3 regions of the Streptosporangium sp. NPDC000396 genome follow, and region 2 is predicted to be linked to each of the others. Evidence: riboswitches for the same ligand, from Rfam matches in the RefSeq annotation. Region 2 holds a riboswitch; each other region holds the start of a gene.
What was found. A riboswitch is a leader RNA that binds a small molecule or an ion and turns the genes downstream of it on or off. The one in region 2 is predicted to bind cyclic di-AMP.
Positions count from the first base shown of each region.

Region 1: it holds a riboswitch for cyclic di-AMP, as region 2 does, so the genes downstream of both, ACFY2X_RS02005 (C40 family peptidase) here and ACFY2X_RS32375 (coiled-coil domain-containing protein) in region 2, are expected to answer to the same signal.
Region 3: it holds a riboswitch for cyclic di-AMP, as region 2 does, so the genes downstream of both, ACFY2X_RS08445 (CHAP domain-containing protein) here and ACFY2X_RS32375 (coiled-coil domain-containing protein) in region 2, are expected to answer to the same signal.

Region 1 covers NZ_JBIAZA010000001.1:449,322-456,229, forward strand. The annotation lists gene ACFY2X_RS01995 (M48 family metallopeptidase) at 1-232, opposite strand, end outside; gene ACFY2X_RS02000 (hypothetical protein) at 241-1,068, opposite strand; gene ACFY2X_RS02005 (C40 family peptidase) at 1,145-1,741, opposite strand; cyclic di-AMP (ydaO/yuaA leader) riboswitch at 1,779-1,936, opposite strand; gene ACFY2X_RS02010 (NlpC/P60 family protein) at 2,645-3,595, opposite strand; gene ACFY2X_RS02015 (hypothetical protein) at 3,723-4,337, opposite strand; gene ACFY2X_RS02020 (NYN domain-containing protein) at 4,384-5,616, opposite strand; gene ACFY2X_RS02025 (phosphotransferase family protein) at 5,883-6,908, shown strand, end outside.
Region 2 covers NZ_JBIAZA010000023.1:124,137-131,044, reverse strand. The annotation lists gene ACFY2X_RS32390 (metal-dependent phosphohydrolase) at 1-225, shown strand, start outside; gene ACFY2X_RS32385 (DeoR/GlpR family DNA-binding transcription regulator) at 310-1,110, shown strand; gene galT (galactose-1-phosphate uridylyltransferase) at 1,107-2,186, shown strand; cyclic di-AMP (ydaO/yuaA leader) riboswitch at 2,258-2,394, shown strand; gene ACFY2X_RS32375 (coiled-coil domain-containing protein) at 2,436-3,371, shown strand; gene ACFY2X_RS32370 (hypothetical protein) at 3,545-3,688, shown strand; gene ACFY2X_RS32365 (epoxide hydrolase family protein) at 3,989-5,233, opposite strand; gene ACFY2X_RS32360 (RNA ligase RtcB family protein) at 5,856-6,908, shown strand, end outside.
Region 3 covers NZ_JBIAZA010000004.1:272,360-279,267, reverse strand. The annotation lists gene ACFY2X_RS08465 (PEP/pyruvate-binding domain-containing protein) at 1-885, shown strand, start outside; gene ACFY2X_RS08460 (histidine phosphatase family protein) at 1,145-1,759, shown strand; gene ACFY2X_RS08455 (DUF6716 putative glycosyltransferase) at 1,847-3,049, opposite strand; gene ACFY2X_RS08450 (hypothetical protein) at 3,102-4,154, opposite strand; cyclic di-AMP (ydaO/yuaA leader) riboswitch at 4,771-4,909, shown strand; gene ACFY2X_RS08445 (CHAP domain-containing protein) at 4,928-5,599, shown strand; gene ACFY2X_RS08440 (aldose 1-epimerase family protein) at 5,870-6,766, shown strand; gene ACFY2X_RS08435 (NAD(P)-dependent oxidoreductase) at 6,831-6,908, opposite strand, start outside.

The sequences.
Region 1 (6,908 bases), on a different contig from region 2:
TCAGGGTCAGGCCGAGTGACAGGTAGCCGGGCACGCTGATCGCGGCGTCGAAGGCCTCGGAGCGGGCGATCTGCCCCGGGGCGAAGTCCCGGGCCGAATCCGGGACGACCGGCGGGGCGCCGGAAGGCAGAATCCGCCAGGGAGTGGTGAACGCCACGATCGCCACCGTGGCCGCCCCGAGGGCGGCCAGCGCCCATCCCGCCGCCCGGAGGCCAGAGGGCGCTTCCGTCATGCTCGGCGTCAATGCAGTTCCCTCCGGAGATAGTCACGCCAGGCCTCGGTGAGCTCCGCCCGCGAGAGGCCGAGCACACCGCCGACATCGCTACCGTAAAGCCTCACCAGCGCCTTCTCACCGAAGCGCTCCGCGATGTAGCGGCAGGCGAGCCACGCCTCCTCATAGGCCTGCGCCAGCCGCGGGGCACCGGGGGCGAAGTCGGCGGGCCCGGGAAGCCGGGCGGGCAGGATCCCCGCGCGCACCTCCTCGGCCAGTTCGGCGGCGGCCACGCGGACCGCGATCCCGGTGTCGCGGTAGCCCACATAGTCGGCGAACCCCTCCGACAGCCACATCGGCACCCGGCCGCCACGGGTCGCGCCGGTGGCCACGTGGGTGAGCTCGTGAGTGATGACCACGTCCCGGCCGGTCTCGCTGAGCTTCGCGTAGCCCCCGGGCAGGACGATCACCCGGTCGGCGGTGGCCATCGCGGCCAGGCCGCCGGTGGCTCCGGCGCCCGCGAGCGCCGCCGCCTCGGCATCGGTCGCGGGGAACAGGATCACCGCCCGGACCGGCCCCCAGATCTCACCGATGGTACGGCGGGCACGATCGGCCCTCGACGCCAGATCCCGCAGCCGCCCGGATGGGACGCGATGGCCGATCACTATGGAGTGCTCGCCACGGACCACGGTGGCGGCGCCGGGCCACAGGCCTCCCGCCTCCCAGGGCGGCGGTCCCGCCTCGGCGTCCGGGCCGCGCGTCTGCCCCGGCAGCGTTCCCGCCCCGGAGACCAGGCCGGCGCCCATCAGCGCCAGCATCCCGGCGAGCACGGCACGGCGCTCTCTCCGGACTGACATGTGCGTTGATGCTACTCGACCGGAATGAAGCGGCCCCGTCCATCCGGGGAAGGATGGACGGGGCCGGTTTTCCCCGTCAGCCGCCGGGACGGACCGCTCCGGCGAAGGAGGACCGGTAGTACCCCTTCAGCTTCACGACCCGGACCGTCTTGCCGCTGCTGGGTGAATGGACCATCTCGCCCTTGCCGACATACATGCCCACGTGGCCCAGTCCACGGAAGAACATCAGGTCACCGGGGCGCAGGTGGCTCCAGGAGACCTTCTTCCTGATGGCGCGATACTGGCTCTGCGTGATCCGGGGGAGGGAGACGCCGGCCTTGCGCCACGCGTACTGCACGAGCCCTGAGCAGTCGAACGCGCCGGGGCCGGAGGCTCCCCACCGGTACGGATCGCCGATCTGCTTCCTGGCTGCCGAGACGGCCTTTATGGCCTTCACCTTCTGCTGTGCGACCTTGCTCGCCTTCGTGTTCCTCTTGACCTTCACCCTGGTCTTCGCCTTTCCCGTGGCGGGCTTGGCGGCTGCGGTGACCTCGGTGATTTCAGTGATCTCAGGCTGTGCGGCGGTCGCGGTGTCCGTCGTCGCCCGTGCCGCGGAACCCAGGGTGACCGCTCCGGCTGATGCGGTCAGGGTGAGGGCGAACCCTCCGAGGGAAAGGCGAAAAAGGCGCGACAAACGGGGGTTGTGCAGGGTGGTAGACAGGATTTCTCCTTGGGACTTCCACTGATGCCTACCGGGTTAGCTGACGGATTCGGGCTGGGAAGAAGCCCTACGGCATGAAATATGCCGATTCACCCCTGGCCACATTTCAGGGCCTGTGGGTCCCCGGTTCCGTGCCTCCTGGCTGCACGGATTCGGCAGGTCACCGCGGTGGGACCGAACCCCGAAGGGGGAGGTCGAGCCCCGTGAGGGGAGGCGGTGACCAGCTGGATTTCTATGAGGACATCGGCCTGGAAGACCGACGTTCGGCGCGACGGCATGGCTTGCTCGCCGCGACGCCAGAAGCTACCCCGATCCTAAAATTTCGGCAAAACGTCAGCCGGTTTTGAAGATCGAGGAGCCCTCCTCACCTTTTCAGAAGTCCTGCTTAACGATAAGTTCCACCACTCGAATATGACCCTCGTCACACTTTTGTGATCGGCGGCGAAACATCATCACTGTTGTCACATATGTCACACCGCGTTTGATCTTCACTTTCCCGGGAAAGGCCGGATAAACAGATCATCGGTGAACGCCGCACAAGCTGGGGTTCCAGGTTCCGGATCGGCTACGGGGACAGGCCCGGCGCGGGATCCGCAGCGCCTCCCCGCCCTGCGGCACGGCGTCACAGCGCCCTGGAGGCCCTCGCGGGCCGCAGAGCCTTCTACCTCCGTCAGACGCACCCCTGCGGGCCGCTGAGCGTCTCTCCGCCAGACGCACCTCTACGGGCCGCCGGGCATACCTCTGCGGGCCACCGAGTGTCTCTTCGCCGGCCGTACCCCTATGGGCCGCCGGCACCTCCCCCGCCGGCCGTACCTTCGCGGCTGCGGACGGCCCGACGCGTCGCGGGGTCAGGGGGTGACGGTCCGGATCACCGGATCAGGGGCGGACGGCTCCCACCAGCCGGCGGCCGTACGAGGACAGGGGGACGACCTTGACCACGTCTCCGGTCTGGGGAGCGTGGACGATCTTCCCGCCGCCCGCGTAGAGACTCACGTGGCCCAGGCCCTCGCTGAAGATGAGGTCGCCCGGCTGAAGGTCGCTCAGGTCGACCTTGCGTTTGGCGCCCCAGCTCCACTGCTCCCAGGTCGTGCGGGGAAGGCTGACGCCCCCGTTGCGCCAGGAGGCCTGGACGAGGCCGGAACAGTCCCAGCCGCCCGGGCCCGTTCCGCCGTACTGGTACGGCTTGCCGACCTGGGCGAAGGCGAAGCTCAGGGCCGCTCGGGCGTTACCCGAGGCCGGGCCGTCGTATTTGATCCCCGTGCTGTTGGGGTTACCGGTCTGGAAGGCTCCGAGCTCGCGCAGGAGCTTGGTCTGGGCCTTGACCATCTTGTCGGCCTTGGTTTTCTCCTCGGCCAGTTCGTCACGTGTCTTGTCGGCCTCGGCCAGGGCGTCCTTCGCCTTGTCGCGGTTTTCCCGCAGCGTCTTGGTGGCCTCGTCGAAGGCGTTCAGGTAGTAGGCGTGGGAGGCCGACATCTGGTCCATCGCGGCCATGCCGCTCAGCAGGCCGGCCGGATCCATCTGGCCGACCAGGCCCTCCCAGCCGCTCACGCTGCCGAACTGGTAGCTGGTGACGGCCATCGCGACGAGTTCCTCGCGCAGCCCGGCGACCTTGGTGTTCTGACGCGCGAGGTCGCCGTTCAGCGTCTCGTACTTCTTCCGGGCCTTCTTCCACTTCTCGCCGGCCTGGTTGTACTTCTCCACGACCATGTCGGCCTGGTGGTTGAGCTTCGCCAGCTTCTTCTTGGCCTGGGCGATCGTCGGTTTCGGCTCGGCGAACGCGCCGCCGACCGGCAGCAGGAAGAGCGCGACGGCCAATCCCGCGGCCATCGGCATTCGCCTGAATCCAACCGGCATACCCGCCACGGCCACGACGCCGCCTCCCCAGTGCAAAGACCTGGGGCGAAATAGTACAGAATCAGTAAGGACTAACTCACCTTTTCGGCGGCTTTATTCTTTACCCGCAGGTGGCGACCCCACAGATCTTCGCGGACATCCTGGCGGCGTCCCGCAGTTGGCCGGTCCAGTCCGACTTGGCCGGCTTGGCATACTCCCCCGCCAACATGTAGACCAGCACGGCGTTCGCCCTGCGGACCACCACACTGCGGTCTCCGCCGATCCCGGCCTTCTTGCCGTAGTAAACCTGCCCGGAGACCTTCAGCGCCTCGTCTCCGAGCCCGGCCACGGCCGCCGAGGCGTAACGGTAGCTGGAGCCCGCGTCCGCCTTGGACCCGCACGCGGACAGGGCCGAGCGGACCTGGGTCATGGCCCGTTCCGCGTCCGCCTCGGAGCCGTACAGAAGCACCTGCTCGACCCTCATGAAGTCGGGCACGCCGGTGAACGTCACCGTGCGCACGGCCACCCGGCCCGTCTTGCCCACGGCGCCCCTGCGGCACGGATCCAGCGCGAACCGGGTCTTCAGCGAGTCGCTGACCTTCCAGTTCGTCTCGGGATCGCTGTCCTTCTTGGCGGCGTCCTTCTCGTAGAGCAGGAACCCCTTGGGAATGCCGGGTGCCGCGGCGGCCGTACCGGCCACGAGAGCGGCGCAGACCAGTGCAATGATCTTCTTCATCGGATCAACCTCCACCATGATCCGATGAACCATACGGCTAAAAGGTTCAGCCCCGTCCGAGACGCCGCAGAAGCAATACGGAAGGAACCGGCCGGGCGCCCATCCGGCGGACCGACTCGGCCACCTCACGGTCGGAGGAGACCACCGCGACGGCACGGCCGGTGGGTTCGGCGCGGACCAGCTGGCGGATGAGGTCGTCGGCGATCTGGCCGGGGGCGCTGAACATCACCCGGACACCCCGAGGGGCCGATACCGGAACCGGGCCGTTCAGTTCGGCGCCGTCGAAGACGCAGGTCAGCTCGATGCGGGTCTGCGCGTAGAGCGCGCCGAGCCCGGTGAGCAGGCGGTTGCGCTGATCGGCCAGGGTGAGCGTGCCGTAACCGGTCTTGGTCACGTTGTAACCGTCCACGATCAGATGGATCTGCGGCAGCGCGAGCAGCTGGTCGAGCAGGACGGGGTCGTCGTCGGCGAGCGCCCGCGCGGGCACCGCCTGAACCCCCTGCCTGCCGGGCGCGACCGAGGCCACCGAGTCGGCCGGCCTGCTGATGCTGGAGGGCAGGGCAAGCTCCCTGCGCAGCCCGGCGGCGGCGTCCTGGAGCGCATCGAGCAGCATGCGGACCTTGGTGTCCTCCACACTGCGGCCCTCGCGGGCGGCCCTGCGGGTGGATTCCAGCTGCTGCTCGGCGTCGGCCAGGCGCTCGCGAAGACGGCGCAGCTCGCTCTCCCCCGCGCTCCCCGCCGACACCGCGGCGGCCCTGGCCTCCTGGGCGGCCGCCTCCATCTCGGCGGCCCGCGCGTCGGCGGCTTTGGCGCGCTGGCGGGCGTCGTGCAGCTTGCGGCGGAGGTCGGAGATCTCGGAGCGGGCCGTCTTCAGCTGGTCGCGCAGCCGGTCGGTCTCGTCCTTGGCCGTGCTCTTCTGGACGGCCAGCTGCTCGCGCAGCCGGGCGAGCGTCTGCTCCTGGGCCGAGTCCTCGGCCGCCGCGGCCGACTGCTCCAGATCCGCGCGGGCGGTCTCCACCATCTCCGCCCAGCCGGGCGGCCGGGTCAGATAAGCGGCGGTGGCGACCAGGACGGGCTCGGCGGCCGGCGGCACGACGCCCTCGGCGAGGCTCGCGACCAGCTCGGGCCAGCCCGTGTTCACCGTCTCCGCGACCAGCTCACGGAACTTCTTGTCGGTCTCCAGCTGGGCGGCGATCGGCGCGCTACCCAGTTTGGCCCGTTTGCGGGGATCGAACTTGGCGATCCCCTTGAGAGGGAGGGGCACCGAGGCTGCAGGCATCGATCCCAAGATCTGGGATGCCAGCTCCACGACGTGTAAGCGGACCTGCTCGGGCAACGGACGAGACAGGCCCTCTCCGGCTGAACTCATCACGGCCCCTACTCGGATTGGTCTTCATGTCAAGGGTACGGGTAGCGCACCCTGACCCTGACCTGACCGGAAAACCCGTGATGTCCGGCCGGCCGGCGAACGGGATGTGGACAAGCGCTTGCTTGCAGGTATACGACTGTGCCCAGCGGCTCGTGACACACGCCACCGGGAGAGCGATGGACGAACAGCGCGAAGAGATCGAACAGATGCGCACATCCACCCGCGACCTCGACGAACTCCATGAGCGGGTGCGTTCCTGGCTCACAGGCCACCTCGGCCGCCCCGTCACCGTGTCGCGGCTGTCCCACCCCTCCGGCAACGGCATGTCCAGCGAGACTCTGATCTTCGACGCCTCCTGGGACTCGGCGGAAGGCCGGCAGGACGTCGAATGCGTCGCCCGGATGGCCCCGGCCAGCGAGGCCGTGCCCGTCTTCCCGAGCTATGACCTCGGCAGGCAGTTCGAGGTCATGCGGATGGTCAGGGAGCGCGCCGGGGTGCTCGCGCCGCGCACCCTGTGGTTCGAGCCGGACCCCGAACCGCTGGGAACGCCGTTCTTCGTGATGGAGCGGCTCACCGGCGACGTGCCGCCGGACGTGGCGCCCTACACCTTCGAGGGGTGGCTGCTCGAGGCCTCCCGGTCCGACCGGGACCGGTTGCAACGGCAAAGCGTCGGGATCCTGGCCAAGCTGCACGACGCCCCGTTCACCGCCGAGGAGCTCCGGACGGTGGAGAGCGGCGGGCCCGGCGACTCCGCGCTGCGCAGGCACGTCAACGACCAGCGGGACTACTACGAGTGGGCGCACGGCTCGATGCGGATTCCGGTGCTGGAGAAGGCCTTCGAATGGCTGGAGGAGCATTGGCCGGCCGACCCCGGGCCCGACGTGCTGAGCTGGGGCGACGCGCGCATCGGAAACGTGATGTACCGCGACTTCACCCCGGTGGCGGTGCTGGACTGGGAGATGGCCTGCGCGGGCCCCCGCGAGCTGGACATCGCTTGGATGATCTTCCTGCACCGGTTCTTCCAGGACATCGCCGAGGTCTTCGAGCTGCCCGGCCTGCCGGACTTCATGCGACGCGAGGACGTCTGCCGGATATATCAGGAAATAACCGGCTACGAGCCGCGCGACATGGAGTTCTACGAGATGTACGCCGCGCTCAGGCACGGCATCATCATGGCCCGCGTCTGGCACCGGCGCATCCAC
Region 2 (6,908 bases):
GTGCTGTGCGACGCCGACCTGGCGATCCTGGCCGCCCCGCCCGAGATCTACGCGGCCTACGCGGCGGCCGTACGCCAGGAGTACTTCTTCGTTCCGGACGACGCCTTCCGCGAGGGCCGGGCCGCCGTGCTGCGCTCGCTGCTCGCCCTGCCGGCCATCTTCCGCATCGCCGACCTTGAGGCTCCGGCAAGAGCGAACATCCACGCCGAGCTTGACCAACTGTGAGCGACTATTCACCAGGATCCAACACCGTTGACCCAGATCTTCTGTGATAATTTGGTGGAATCTGTTTGATTAAGGAGTGGGTCAATGCTCGCCCAACAGCGGCAGCAGGCGATTCTGGAGCGGGTGCGCAGCAGCGGCGGGGTCAGGGTCGCCGACCTCGTCCGCGAGCTCGGCGTGTCCGACATGACGATCCGCAGAGATCTTGAGGTCCTGGCCGAACGCGGGCTGGTGGAGAAGGTCCACGGCGGGGCCACCACCGCGGGACCCGGCTCGACCGAGGAGCCCGGATTCGCCGCCAAGTCGGTGCGCCAGCAGCCGGAGAAGGAGGCGATCGCCCGGCACGCCGCCCAGCTCGTCCGGCCCGGCACCGCCATCGCGCTCTCCGCCGGGACCACCACCTGGACGCTGGCCCACTTCGTGATCGACGTGCCCGACCTGACCGTGATCACCAACTCGATCAGGATCGCCGACGTCTTCCACCGCTCTCCTCGCGCGGACCGCACCGTCGTGCTGACCGGCGGCGTCCGCACTCCCTCCGACGCCCTGGTCGGCCCGGTCGCCGTGGCGGCGATCCGCAGGCTGCACGTGGACACCCTGTTCCTCGGCGTGCACGGGATGAGCACTCGCGCCGGATTCACCACGCCCAACCTGCTGGAGGCGGAGACCAACCGCGAGCTGATCACCTCCGCGCATCGCCTGGTAGTGCCCGCCGATCACACCAAGTGGGGCATCGTCGGGATCAGCACGATCGCCGAGCTCGCCGAGGCCCACGTCGTGATCACCGACTCCGGCCTGCCGGACGAGGCACGCGACGAACTCACCGCCCAGGTGGGCGAGCTGATCATTACCGAGCCGCAGTCCGAGAGCGAGGCCATGAGCCGATGAAACGCACGATCACCCACCTGGCCGACGGCCGGGAGCTCATCTATTTCGACCGGCACGACGACGAGGACCGCGGTGCGATCGACGAGCGCGACCTGCCGCCCCGCCCGCCGGCCTCCGAGCTGCGCTACGACCCGCTCACCGAGGAGTGGATCGCGGTGGCCGGTCACCGCCAGGGCCGCACCTTCCTTCCCCCCGCCAGCGAGTGCCCGCTGTGCCCGTCCACTCCCGGCAATCTGACCGAGATTCCTTCGGCCGCCTACGACGTGGTCGTCTTCGAGAACCGTTTCCCGTCCTTCTCCGCCCAGCTGGGCGAATATCACCAGGTGGGCGGGCTGAGCGAGGTCCGCCCGGGGATCGGCCGCTGCGAGGTGGTCTGCTTCACCTCCGAGCACGACTCCTCCTTCTCCAGGCTCTCCCCCGACCAGGTCGAGCTGGTCATGGAGGCCTGGATCGACCGTACGGCGGAGCTGTCGGCGATGCCGGGCGTGGAGCAGGTGTTCTGCTTCGAGAACCGGGGGGCGGAGATCGGCATCACCCTGGCCCATCCGCACGGCCAGATCTACGCCTACCCCTACGTCACCCCGCGCACCAAGCTGTCCCTCGGAGCGGCCGAGCGCCATCGCGACCGGACCGGCGGCAACCTGTTCGCCGACGTGCTCGCCGCCGAACGGGAGGCCGGGATCCGGGTGGTCGCGTCGAACGAGCACTGGACGGCGTTCGTCCCGGCGGCGGCCCGCTGGCCCGTGGAGATCCACATCTACCCGCACCGGCAGGTTCCCGACCTGGCCGCACTGGAGCCCGGCGAGCGCGCGGCGTTCGGCCCGCTTTACACGGAGGTGCTCCGCCGTCTCGACGGGTTGTACGGGATGCCCATGCCGTACGTCGCGGCCTGGCATCAGGCACCGGTGAACGTCGGCCGCGACCTGTCCTACGCGCACCTGGAGTTGTTCAGCATCCGCCGGGCACCGAACAAGCTGAAGTATCTCGCCGGATCGGAGTCGGCCATGGGGGCCTTCGTGAACGACGTTCTTCCGGAGGAGGCGGCACGCCTTTTGCGATCTGTTGTCACAGATTGATCACTACTTGGTTTCAGCTTAAGGTCGCATGACTGTCTGTTTACCACTACTATCCTCACACATCGGTCGGTATGACCGATATGCCTAATTCCGGGCGCGTCGCCCGGGAGCCGGGGACCCACCGCATTTTGGGGTGAACCACTTCGGTGGAAGGGCTTCCTCCAGCCCGAACCCGTCAGCTAACCCGGTAGGCGGTAGGAGAGGAGAGTCGTGGCGGCTCTATCCCCCACGTTCCGTCGCCATGCGGCCGTGACCGTATCCCTGGTTTCGGCCCTCGCGTTCACCCTCGGCACGGCGACCGCGGCCGACGCGGCCCCCAAGCCGGACGAGTCCCGGCTCCGCGCCGAGCTGGCCGAGCTGAACAAGAAAGTCGACAAGCTCATCGAGGCCTACGCGGCCAAACGTGAGTCCTTGGGAAAGGCCCAGAAGTCCGAGGAGGCCGCCAAGGCGGACCTGCGCAAGGCGGAGGAGGCGTACACCGAGGCGGAGAAGCAGGTCGGCTCCATCGCCCAGTTCCGCTACCAGAGCAACGTCGGCAGCCTGCCGACGTTGCTGTTCGCCTCCGACATGAGCAGTGCCGCGATCATGGAGCAGCTCACCGCCGAGCAGAGCGCCTACCTGCAGGTCTTCGCCAGGAGTCGGGACGGCAAGAAGCAGGCGGCCGAGAAGGCGGCCCAGCTCACCGCCCAGATCGTCGAGGAGGCCGAAGCGGTGGAGACCCGGCGCCGGGAGGCCGAGCAGGTCATCCACGACATCGAGAAGAAGCTCGACAAGCTCGTCCCCAGGGGTTCCGGCCGCCGCTCCGACGGCAGCTGGGCGCCCCAGCTGCCCACGGGCACCGACAACATCACCGACCGCACCCGGATCATGCGCGAAGCCATCCGCAAGCGCTTCGCCCTGCCCTATGAGGTCGGCTGCTACCGGTCGCAGAACGACGGCGGCGAACACCCGCTCGGCCGCGCCTGCGACTTCATGATGAGCACGGGGGGCTCGATGCCCTCACAAGAACACGTCAAGCTCGGTGACGAGATCGCCGCCTGGGCCATCAAGAACAAGGACGCCCTCGGAGTCAAATACGTGATCTGGCGCCAGCGCATCAACTCCGGCTCCGGCTGGCGCGCCATGTCCGATCGCGGCAGCATCACCGCCAACCACTACGACCACACACACATCTCGATGTACTAGATGTACTAATGGTCTGTCACCGAATCTCGGCCGGGTAATTGATCGCGGGTGGTGGACCCGTCAGGCTGACTGCCTCTTCGATGCTGGGAGGCGGTCGTGGCGCGTCGACCGGAAGTGTTCGTCCGGCCGTTGACGATGGAGTAGGGGGCTGTCCACCGACGAGCAGCGAGCAAGTGCGCGAGCACATCTGCCTCATCGCCAAGACGGCCCCCGCCGAGTGGGGCATCACCGGGCACTCCACATGGAGCCTGCGCACCCTGGCCGAGCACCTCATCACCCGAGGGGTGGTGGCGGCGATCGGCGCGTACGTGCGCTGACGCAACGCCCGGACCCGCCCCAAGACGAACTTCGCCACCAGCTCACCGATCAGAAGCTGGACCAGTTACCCCACCAAGGTTGCGTGACGGCCACTAGCGTTGTGACCCAGACACAAGGCGATCCACCGCCTCACTTCTGGTCGACGTCGACCGTGACTGCCGCACTTGCCACATGTGATTTCCCGACCATCCTTGCGCGTCCGGTGAAGGCCGGCGTCCCGACAGCGGCCATCCCGTAACGATACGGCCACCATCCGTGCCCGGATACACCGTGGTGTCACCGCGCGAACCGGAGCGGGCTCAGGATTTCTGCAGCGGCCGGAACGCGGCCCGCACCTCGGTGGAGAAGAGCTCCGGCTCCTCCCAGGCGGGGAAGTGGCCGCCGCTGTCGACCTCGTTGAAGTACGTGAGGTTGGGGTAGACCGTCTCGACCCAGCTGCGCGGGGCAGCCCAGATCTCGCCGGGGAATGTCGTGAAGCCGACCGGAACCGAGACCCTCGGAGGAGCCTGGCCGTCCGCACGGGCTGCGGCCTGGGCTCGTCCAAATTCCCAGTACCACCGGGCGGCCGAGGCGCCGGTGCCCGTCAGCCAGTACAGCGTGATGTTGTCGAGGATGTTGTCCCGGGTGAGATTGCCCACGGGCTCGCCGTCGACCAACGCGCGGGAGATCTTGTAGTAGCTGTCCGTGTCGTGGTCGAGCATCCAGGCCGCCAGCCCGACGGGTGAATCCAGCAGGGAGTAGCCGATCGTCTGCGGCCGGGTGGACTGCTCCAGGAAGTAGCCGAAGCCGTCCGTCGTGAACGTGTTGACCGCGTCGTGCGCCGCGCGTTCCTGCTCGGACTCCGCCGGCAGTTGGTCCTTGAGACCGATCGCCCCGGCGAGCAAGTTGATGTGGATGCCGAGCAGCCCCTCGGGTGCTTGGCGGCCCATCGCGTCCGTGACGGTGGCGCCCACGTCGCCCCCCTGGGCGACGTAGCGCGTGTAGCCGAGGCGGTCCATCAGCTCCGCCCACGCGCGTGCGATGCGGCCGGACTCCCAGCCGAGCTCGGTCGGCTCGCCCGAGAAGCCGTAGCCAGGCAAGGACGGCAGCACCAGGTGGAAGGCGTCCTCGGCCCGTCCGCCGTGCGCGGTCGGGTCGGTGAGCGGGCCGACGACCTCGAGCAGCTCGACGACCGAGCCCGGCCAGCCGTGCGTCATGATCAGCGGCAGGGCGTTCTCGTGCTGCGACCGCACGTGGATGAAGTGGATCTCGACGCCGTCGATGTCCGTCGTGTACTGCGGCAGGGCGTTCAGCTTCGCCTCGAACGCGCGCCAGTCGTGATCGGTCGTCCAGTAGCGGGCCAGCTCCTGAACCGTCGCCAGCTGCACGCCCTGGGAGCGATCGGTGACCAGCTCTCGGGTGGGCCAGCGCGTGGCCGCGATCCGGCGGCGCATGTCGGCGATCGCTTCTTCCGGTGTGTCGAGCCGAAAGGGACGGATTTCGTTCTCGTTGGACATGTTCTCCACCTGCCGGGTCGGGTCGACCGGCGCCAGCGGGGCCGGCACGCGCCCATTCTCGTCGATACCCATCTGACCTGGGCGGACACCAGCCGGGTGTGGATTGGCCTGGCCGTCGTCATACCGTGGGGCCGGTGGGGCTCCGGGCCGGTCCGTTTCGGGATCAGTCGTCACGGACGCGCCGGCCTAACCTGACGGCTTCCCATCCGAGGCTCGCTGAGACTGGTCGAGAGGCGTGCGGGGATGCGGCCGATTGATCCGCTTGAAAAGCGGAAGGTCATCTCGCTGGCAGTCTGATCGGCGGATGCGGGACAAGCGCGGGACGATCTTGGAGATGTTTCGCCAGGTCGTCACCAGCAACTCAGCCATTAGCGGTACGAGTCAACGCCTTCCGCCGGCGCGGCTTAACCATGAGGTCGCGGCATGAGAGTGCACGCATCCGCCGTGTTCTCCAGCGTGTCGACCGCAGCAATGCACACGTCATGAGATGGCGGTGAGTGCAGGCATGCAGGCCCGTACGACCGAAAACCGCTTGCCTCGCATGGTGGGCTCAGGGAACGTGGTGTCCATGACGCTCTGACGGACAGCACCCCGCCACTCCGAGATGCCACGGCGCCGACGCGCCCCGCAACGCTGTCAACCCATGCCCCTTTAAGGGAAGAGAGCCTTTTTGTCTCAGCAACACTCCCGGCAGGAGTCCCCGCTGCCGTCCACCACGGCCATGGGTCCGGCCACCGTCACCGTGTTCGCCTCCCCCGCGAGCTGGATCGAGTCCGACGCCCTCACGCAGTGCCACCAGGTGGCCGCCCTCGATGGCATGATGCACGTCGCCGCCATGCCAGACCTGCACCCTGGCAAGGGCGCCCCCATCGGTGCCGCCATGGCATCGACCGTGCTGTACCCGTTCCTGGTGGGCTCCGACATCGGTTGCGGCATCGCCGTGTTCCCCATGAAGCTCAAGCGCGCCGTACCCGAGAAGCTCGCCGCCCGCTTCCCCGACCTCGATCGCGCGCTGGATCCCGAGCAGGATGCCGACGACCCGGCGTGGGCCGTTGTGAAGGGCGATATCCCCGCCGGTCACGTCGAGGGCCTCGGGACGGTCGGCCGGGGCAATCATTTCGTCGAGCTGGCGCGGATCGGGACCGTCTTCGAGCCGGGCCACGCGAGCCGTCTCGGACTCGCCGACGGCGACCTGGTTCTCATCGTCCACAGCGGCTCCCGGGGGCTGGGCGAACGGATCCTGCGGGCGCATACCGCGGTCCACGGCGCGGGCCCCGCCCCTGACCCCGGCGCCTACCTGGCGATGCATGACGACGCCGTACGCTGGGGATCGCTCAACCGGCGGTTGATGGCCGCCCGGGTCGCCCATGCCCTGGGAGCCGAGCCCGCCGAGCCGCTCGTCGACCAGTGCCACAACCTGGTCGAGGTCCGTGACGGGGTCTACCTGCACCGCAAGGGGGCGGCGCCGGGTGACGGCCGCGACGTGCTCATTGCCGGTACGCGAGGCACCCCCTCCTACCTCGTGGCCGCCCACGCCGGGCCGGATGCCAACCATTCCGTCGCGCACGGCGCGGGGCGCAAGATGTCGCGTGCGGACGCCCTGCGCCGGGGCCGGGCCAAGCACACGGTCGAGGAGCTGCGCCGCACGCCGGTGGGCTCGCTGGTGGTGTGCGGAGACCGCCAATTGCTCTTCGAGGAGGCGCCGACGGCCTACAAGCGCATC
Region 3 (6,908 bases), on a different contig from region 2:
AGCGAGGTCGCCGATGCCGTGCGTGCCTGCTGGGCCTCGCTGTTTTCTCCACGTGCCATCGACTACCGGCGTACCTCCGGCCGAGACGACCAGCCGTCCGACGATCTTATGATGGCCGTCATCGTCCAACGCCAGCTGGACGCCGAGGTATCCGGGGTCATGTTCACACCCGCAGACCCAAACGACGCCACCCAGATCGAGGCGTCCTGGGGCCTCGGCCCCAGCATCGTCGGGGGCAAGGTCACCCCTGACGCCTACTGCGTCGCCGACGACGGGTCGGTCACACGCGCCATCGCAGACAAACGAACCCGCCTCGACCGGCACGGCACGCAGCTCGTCATTCGCGACGTACCCACCCGCACCCGGAACCAACCGACGATCGACGACGCGACCGCCACACAGCTGGCCAAGCTGGGCAAGGAGATTGCTGCCCTACTCGGTGGACCGCAGGACATCGAGTGGGCGATCGTCGACGGCCGCACCTGGATTCTGCAAGCACGGCCGGTCACCGCCGCACCCCCACCACCAACACCGCCTTCCGGCACCTCGGCCACCCCAGCCGCCACACTCACCGGAACACCAGGCAGTCACGGGACCGTGACCGGCACCGCGAGAATCGTCCGCGGTCCCGGCGACTTCGCACGTGTGCACCCGGGCGACATCCTCGTCTGCCCCTTCACCGACCCCGCTTGGACACCGCTGCTGCGCATCGCCGCCGGCGTCGTCACCGAAACCGGAGGCGTGCTCTCCCACGCCGCGATCGTCGCTCGCGAGCACGCCATCCCCGCCGTCCTCGGCATCCCAAACGCGACCAGCAGGCTCCACGACGACACCATCATCACCATCGACGGCACCACCGGCACCGTCACGGCCACAAACGCTTGACTGATCACTTCCGTCCCTGGCCGGGAGACATCGCCAGAAGTCGCACACCGCCGACGTAGCAAGAGTGTCAGCAGTCGCAACGGCACGGACCCCGCCCCGTTCGCTGACGATGATCGCGCCGCCCGGCCGCGCACGGTCTCCTCGGTCTCTGCCAGATCAAGAGCCGACCCCACCCAAGCATCCCGCCGCCGAACCCACATCTACGGATCGAAAGGAGATGGGAAGCGGGCCCTCACGGACACCGCGCCCCTAACCACTAATGACAACGCGACACCTCTACCTAGCACGCCACGGCGCGGCCGACGCGTTCGGGGAGCTCACCGACATCGGGCGCCAGCAGGCGGACCTGCTGGGCGAACGGCTCGCCGGCGTACCGGTCGACGCCGTGTGGCACTCTCCGCTACCACGCGCCGTGGCAAGCGCGCACGAACTCGCCCGGCATCTACCTAACGTGCCCGTGACTGAGGCCGCCGAACTCGTCGACCACGTGCCCTACGTTCCCAGTGCGGCCGAAACACCCCCGTCCTGGGCCGGCTTCTTCGACGGCTACGACGACACCGAGGCAGCCTCGGGCCAGAGACTCGCCGAGGCCCTGGTTGCCCGGTTCGCGAAGGCCCCCGACACGACCACGAAAGAGACCCGGCCCGACACACACGACGTCCTGGTAACGCACGCCTACCAGATCGCGTGGCTGGTGCGGCACGCACTGGACGCGCCGCCATCCCGGTGGCTCGGGCTGAACAGCGCCAACACCGCACTGACGGTCATCGAGTACCGCAACGGCCTGCCGCCCACGATCGTGATGTTCAACGACATGAGCCACCTCCCGCCCGACCTGCGCTGGACCGGGTTCCTCGCAGGCATGAGGCCGTGACGTGGCTCCTGCTATCCGTACGTGCTCCTCGGCTACGTGACGCCGACCGGGTAGCACATGCTCGGCGTGGAGCTCGGACTTACTCGTCTAGCCGAGGGCGTTGAGATAGCGGCGCATCCGGCGTTTGGCCCGGTAGCCGACGCGCAGCACGTTGGGCGGAACCTCGACGCGCAGGCGGGCACGGCGGCGGGCGGCGGCGAACTCCGGGCCGTCGAGCAGCGATCGCGCGGGGACCAGGCGGCCGGAACGGGCCTGGCCGACCAGGGCGACCAGCTGGGAGATCCAGTCGCTGTCGCCGGGCTGGTGGAAGTAGTTCGCCCGGCACCAGGCCTCGTCCGGCGTCAGGAAACGCCCCTCGGACAGGTCGTCCAGGGTGCCGAGCAGGCCGCTTCCCTCGAAGACCAGGTTGATCATCTCGGCGCTGACCCCGAAGTCCGACAGCACCAGCAGGGGCACCGACTGGGCGATCGCCTCCAGCGCCGCGGTCGAGCTGACCGTGACGAACCCGGCCGCGTGGGCCAGATGCTCGTGCATGGAACCGGCTTCGAAGCGTACGGCGCCGGGACGGACCAGGCCCCCGTCGGCCAGCGACTGCCACAGGCGCTGGTAGTGATGGCGCTCGTTGTGGGTCTGGCGCTCGTTGTCCAAGGCACGAAGCTTGACCACCACGTCCAGGTCCGGACGGCGTTCGGCCAGCGTGGCCAGCGCGAGCAGGATCTGCTCGCGCTCCTCCCTGCGCTTGGGCACCTTGGCCTGGGTCGCGAACACCACCCGGTTGCGGGGACCGGTGACGGGGACCTCCGTCCCGCCGCGCAGGAACGGCAGCCGGGCCAGGCCCACCGCCCCTCCTCCGCCCAGCTGCCGGCCGAGCGCCGAGAACTCCTCCACCTCCCGCCCGCTGTGCAGGACGAACAGGTCACATCCGCTGCGGAACAGCCACGCCTTCTCGGTCGCCGGGATGGAGATCCCCGGCAGCCCCGACACGAACACCGGTCTCGGCGCCAGGCCGGCGAGCACCTCGCTGACCAGCACGTCCACCACGGGCCCGGTGCAGGCGACCAGCACCACGTCGGGTCTGAGCCGCTCGGCGGCCCGGCGCAGCGCCCGGGCCGACAGCACGGGTGGATCGGTGGCCGCGCCCGCGACGGCCGCGTGGATCTGGGCCGGGGAGGGCGTGATCGGGGTACGGATCACCGTCAGCTCCGCCGTACAGCTCGAAGGAAGGTCCCCGAGCAGGTAGGCGGCCCATTTCAGGTAGGAATCCGAGTCGGCCACAGCCAGGATCTTCAACAAGCACCTCCAGCGTGGGGTCCCCTCGGATCGATCCGTTTCATCCGGGGGGTCATGACCCTGTGACTCCAGCGTCGTGATGGGCGAACATCGACAGGTGGGAACGGAGCGAGGGGGCCGCCTGGGCGGTCCACCACTCGTCGGGAACGTCGACCGTCTCCACGGTGACGCCGCGGGCCGAGAGCAGCACCCGCAGAGATGTGACCGCGGTGGACGGCAGGCTCAGCACCCGCTGCTCCGCGGCCAGCCCGCGCAGGGTCATCTCGGCGGGGATGCCACCGTCATAAACGGTGATCCCGGGTTGTTCCCTGACCCGGGCGAGATCGTGGGGGTCCTCCCGGCGGTGCGGGAAGTAGGCCACCGGTTCGGCCGAGCCGAGCCCGGCCAGCCAGGTGAAGTAGCGGTCACGGTGGATCAGGCCGTTGCGGACCAGCGAGGTGCCGAGGACGACGGTCCGCTCCTCGGGGCGCGGCCTGCGCAGGGGCTGCGACCGCAACCAGGCGAAGTCGTGGGTGACCAGCTCGACGCCCCTGTCCCGTACGGCCCGCGCCAGCTCGGCGGGCACGGGCAGCGCCGTGAAGACGGACAGCCGCCCCGATCGGGCGGCGGCGCGCAGCCGCAGGCCGGCGGCCGTCCCCAGCACGCTCCTGAGTTTGGTCCCGAGCGGACCGGCGGTGGCCCGGGCCCTCAGCAGCGGCGTCCAGATCCGGCCGGTGAGCAGTTCCAGGAGCCTGATGGTGGCCAGGCCGTCGTCGACGATCACGATGCGGCCCGGCAGCGCGGTGAGCCAGCCGACCTGCACCTTGCCGGAGAAGGCGTCACCGACCGCCCAGGTCGTGCCCCGACGGGGCCTGGGCATCTCGGGCTCGGGCTCGGGCAGCTCCAGGCCGCCGGGAAGGCCGAGCCGGGAGATCTCACGGCGGGTGACGGCCAGCGGACGCAGCCCGGCCCGGGGCACCACCCGGGTGTGCGCTTCGAGCAGCCCGGCGTGGTGGGCCTCCACGGCGCAGAGCATCTGCAGCGGGGACTCCACCCAGGCAACGGCCGAACCCTGCTCCCGCGCGTGGTCTCGACCGTGCTCCACGCCGGGCGATGACCCGTTCACGACTGTCCCACGGTAACCCGGATGTCTTACACGCCCGGGAACTATGGGTGAACACCCGAATACACCAACTTGTGCCCCGGCCGGGAGGGCCGAGCCCGGCCGGACGGCCGCCGAGTCCCTGCCCTCACATGGTCCGCCCTTTACCGGCAGGCCCCCTGGGACCTCTTCGTCAAGGGCGGGCCCGCCGGGTGCCGTCCCCGCCGGGCGCCGCCTGGTTCACGGCGAATCCCAAGACGGGATCATGACGCGCACGGGCATCTTCGCAGGTTAAAACGGTCGCAAGCTAAAAGATCTACGGTGACGGCCGGGTCAGAGAAGCGCAAAGCCGCGCCATGGCGGCTCCTCGCCGATGCCGTCGCTCGAAAACGCCTGATTCACAGGGGTTTCCGGCGCCGAATCGATCGCGGGCACATTCTCGCGACAGCTCCGGAACTTCCAACCTTTCCCCCTCGATTGGGGCGTTTTCCCAAGTCAAGGCAATGTGTCGGACTTGTAATCGTTTGTCCGGTTCACGTAGCTTCTACTCATTCGTGGCGAACGCCTAGGTCTGCCAAGGCCTGCGCATTGCCAGTACATTGCCCGACCGAACTTGTCAGGAACGGACCAATCCGCCTGATGAGCCCGGCCGCCGAATCCGCGAGTCTCGCGGAACCGGGGAACCACGTTTCTGGGGTGAATCAGCGCTTTCACGCGCCGTAGGGCACTTCCCAGCCCGAACCCGTCAGCTAACCCGGTAGGCGGTATGGAAGCGAAGCAAGGAGTCGAATCCCCGCATGACCGAGCACCGCCTCACCCCCAAGATGAACCGTCTGGCCCGCGTCCTCGTGGGTGCGTCCATCGCCGTCACCGGTGGCCTCATCGCGGCCCCCGCCCTGGCGGACACGCCCGGACACAGCCCCGTCGGCGCCCCGCCGGCGGAGGTCGCCAACAACCAGGCCCAGCGGCTGCCCAAGGTCACGGCCGCGCAGGTCCTGGACCTGGCCTCCAAGCAGATCGGTGTCTCGGAGAACGCTCAGGGCGGCGGCACCAAGTTCCACGCCTGGTACATGTCCTCCCAGCGGGCCCAGGAGACCGTCGCCCGTGACGGCGGCAGCGTGCGGGCTTACGCCAACGCTCCCTGGTGCGCGATGTTCGTCTCCTGGGTCGGCGACCACGCCGGCATCCGTCCCACCATGGGCTGGGACGCCTACACCGTCACCCACGCCCAGTGGTTCAAGAACAACGGGCACTGGGGCACCACTCCCAAGCCCGGCGCCGTCGTCTACTTCGACTGGAACGGCGGCAAGAGCATCGACGGGATCGACCACGTCGGCTTCGTGAAGAAGGACAACGGCGACGGCACGATCACCACGATCGAGGGCAACACCGGCAACGGCAAGGTCGAGCAGCGCGTTCGGCCCACCTCCCAGGTCGTCGGCTACGGCTACCCGGTCTACAGCGGCTGACCCAAACGCGCCGGTAGGGTGCACGCCCCTCCCCTCGGGGTGAGAACTCAAAAGGCTCCTTGAGCGAGCGGTTCCTGCGATCCCCCTTCGCAGGGACCGCTCGCCGCTTTTGTTCACCCTTCACCCACCCCGGCGGCGGCCGTGCGCGGGCGCCTGGAGCGCCCCGCGGTGACATTGGACACCCATCCGATCAAGCGTGACTCCGCCCGATCGGACACGTGTAACTTGAGCGGGTCGCACATACTTTCCATCCCCGGCGAAAGGACCCCCGTGTCCCGGCAGTTCACCCTCCGCAGCGGCGCCATGTACGCCGAGATCACCGAGCGAGCCGCGGCCCTGCGCGTGCTCCGGCACGGTGAACGCGACCTGGTGACCAGCTGGCCGGAGGACGGGCCGATCCCCTGCTACAGCGGCACCCTGCTCGCTCCCTGGCCCAACCGGGTCGCCGGCGCCTCCTACGCCTTCGGCGGCGAGACCTACCGGCTTCCCGTGAACGAGGAGAACAGGGGCCACGCCCTGCACGGGCTGGTCGCCGAAGCCGATTGGCGGGCGGTGGAGTGGCTGGCCGTGGAGGACGAGCACGGTTTCGTACGGCTGGCGCACACGATCACCCCCTCCCCCGGCTACCCGTTCACCGTCGCCCTGCAGGTGACCTACTCCCTGACTCCCGACGGGCTGGCCACCACACTGACCGCGGAGAACCTCGGCGACCGCCCCGCCCCCTACGGCTGTGGCCCGCACCCGTGGCTGCTGGCGGGCGACAGCGTCGAGGAATACGAACTGCGCGTGCCCGCGACCACGGTGCTGCTGGTGGACGACCTGCTGCTGCCGCGCTCGCTGGAGGACGTCTCCGGCACGCCGTACGACTTCAGGACCTCACGCCCGGTCGGCGCCACCGCCGTGGACCACGCCTTCACTGGCCTCCTCCCGGACCCCGACGGGCTGGTCCGGGTGCGGGTGAGCGGCCCGGCCGGCGGGGTCGAGCTCCGCTGGGACGCCGCGAGGCTGCCCTGGGTGCAGGTGTGCACCGGCACCGGGCTCGACCACGCGGGGCTGGCCGTCGAGCCGATGACCTGCCCGCCGGACGCCTTCAACTCGGGCACCGATCTGATCGTGCTCCAGCCCGGCGACAAGGTCGAGACCTCCTGGACGATCTCCCCCGTCTGACCCGCGCCGGACGGACGCGACGGATGCGGAAGCGGCCGGAGCCCCTGCCGCCGGAGAGATTCCGTCAGGACTCCTCAGCCGGCTCCTCGCCCGCGGGGAGGCCGGAGTGGGCGACGGTGATGCGGCGGCCGGTGCCCCGGCC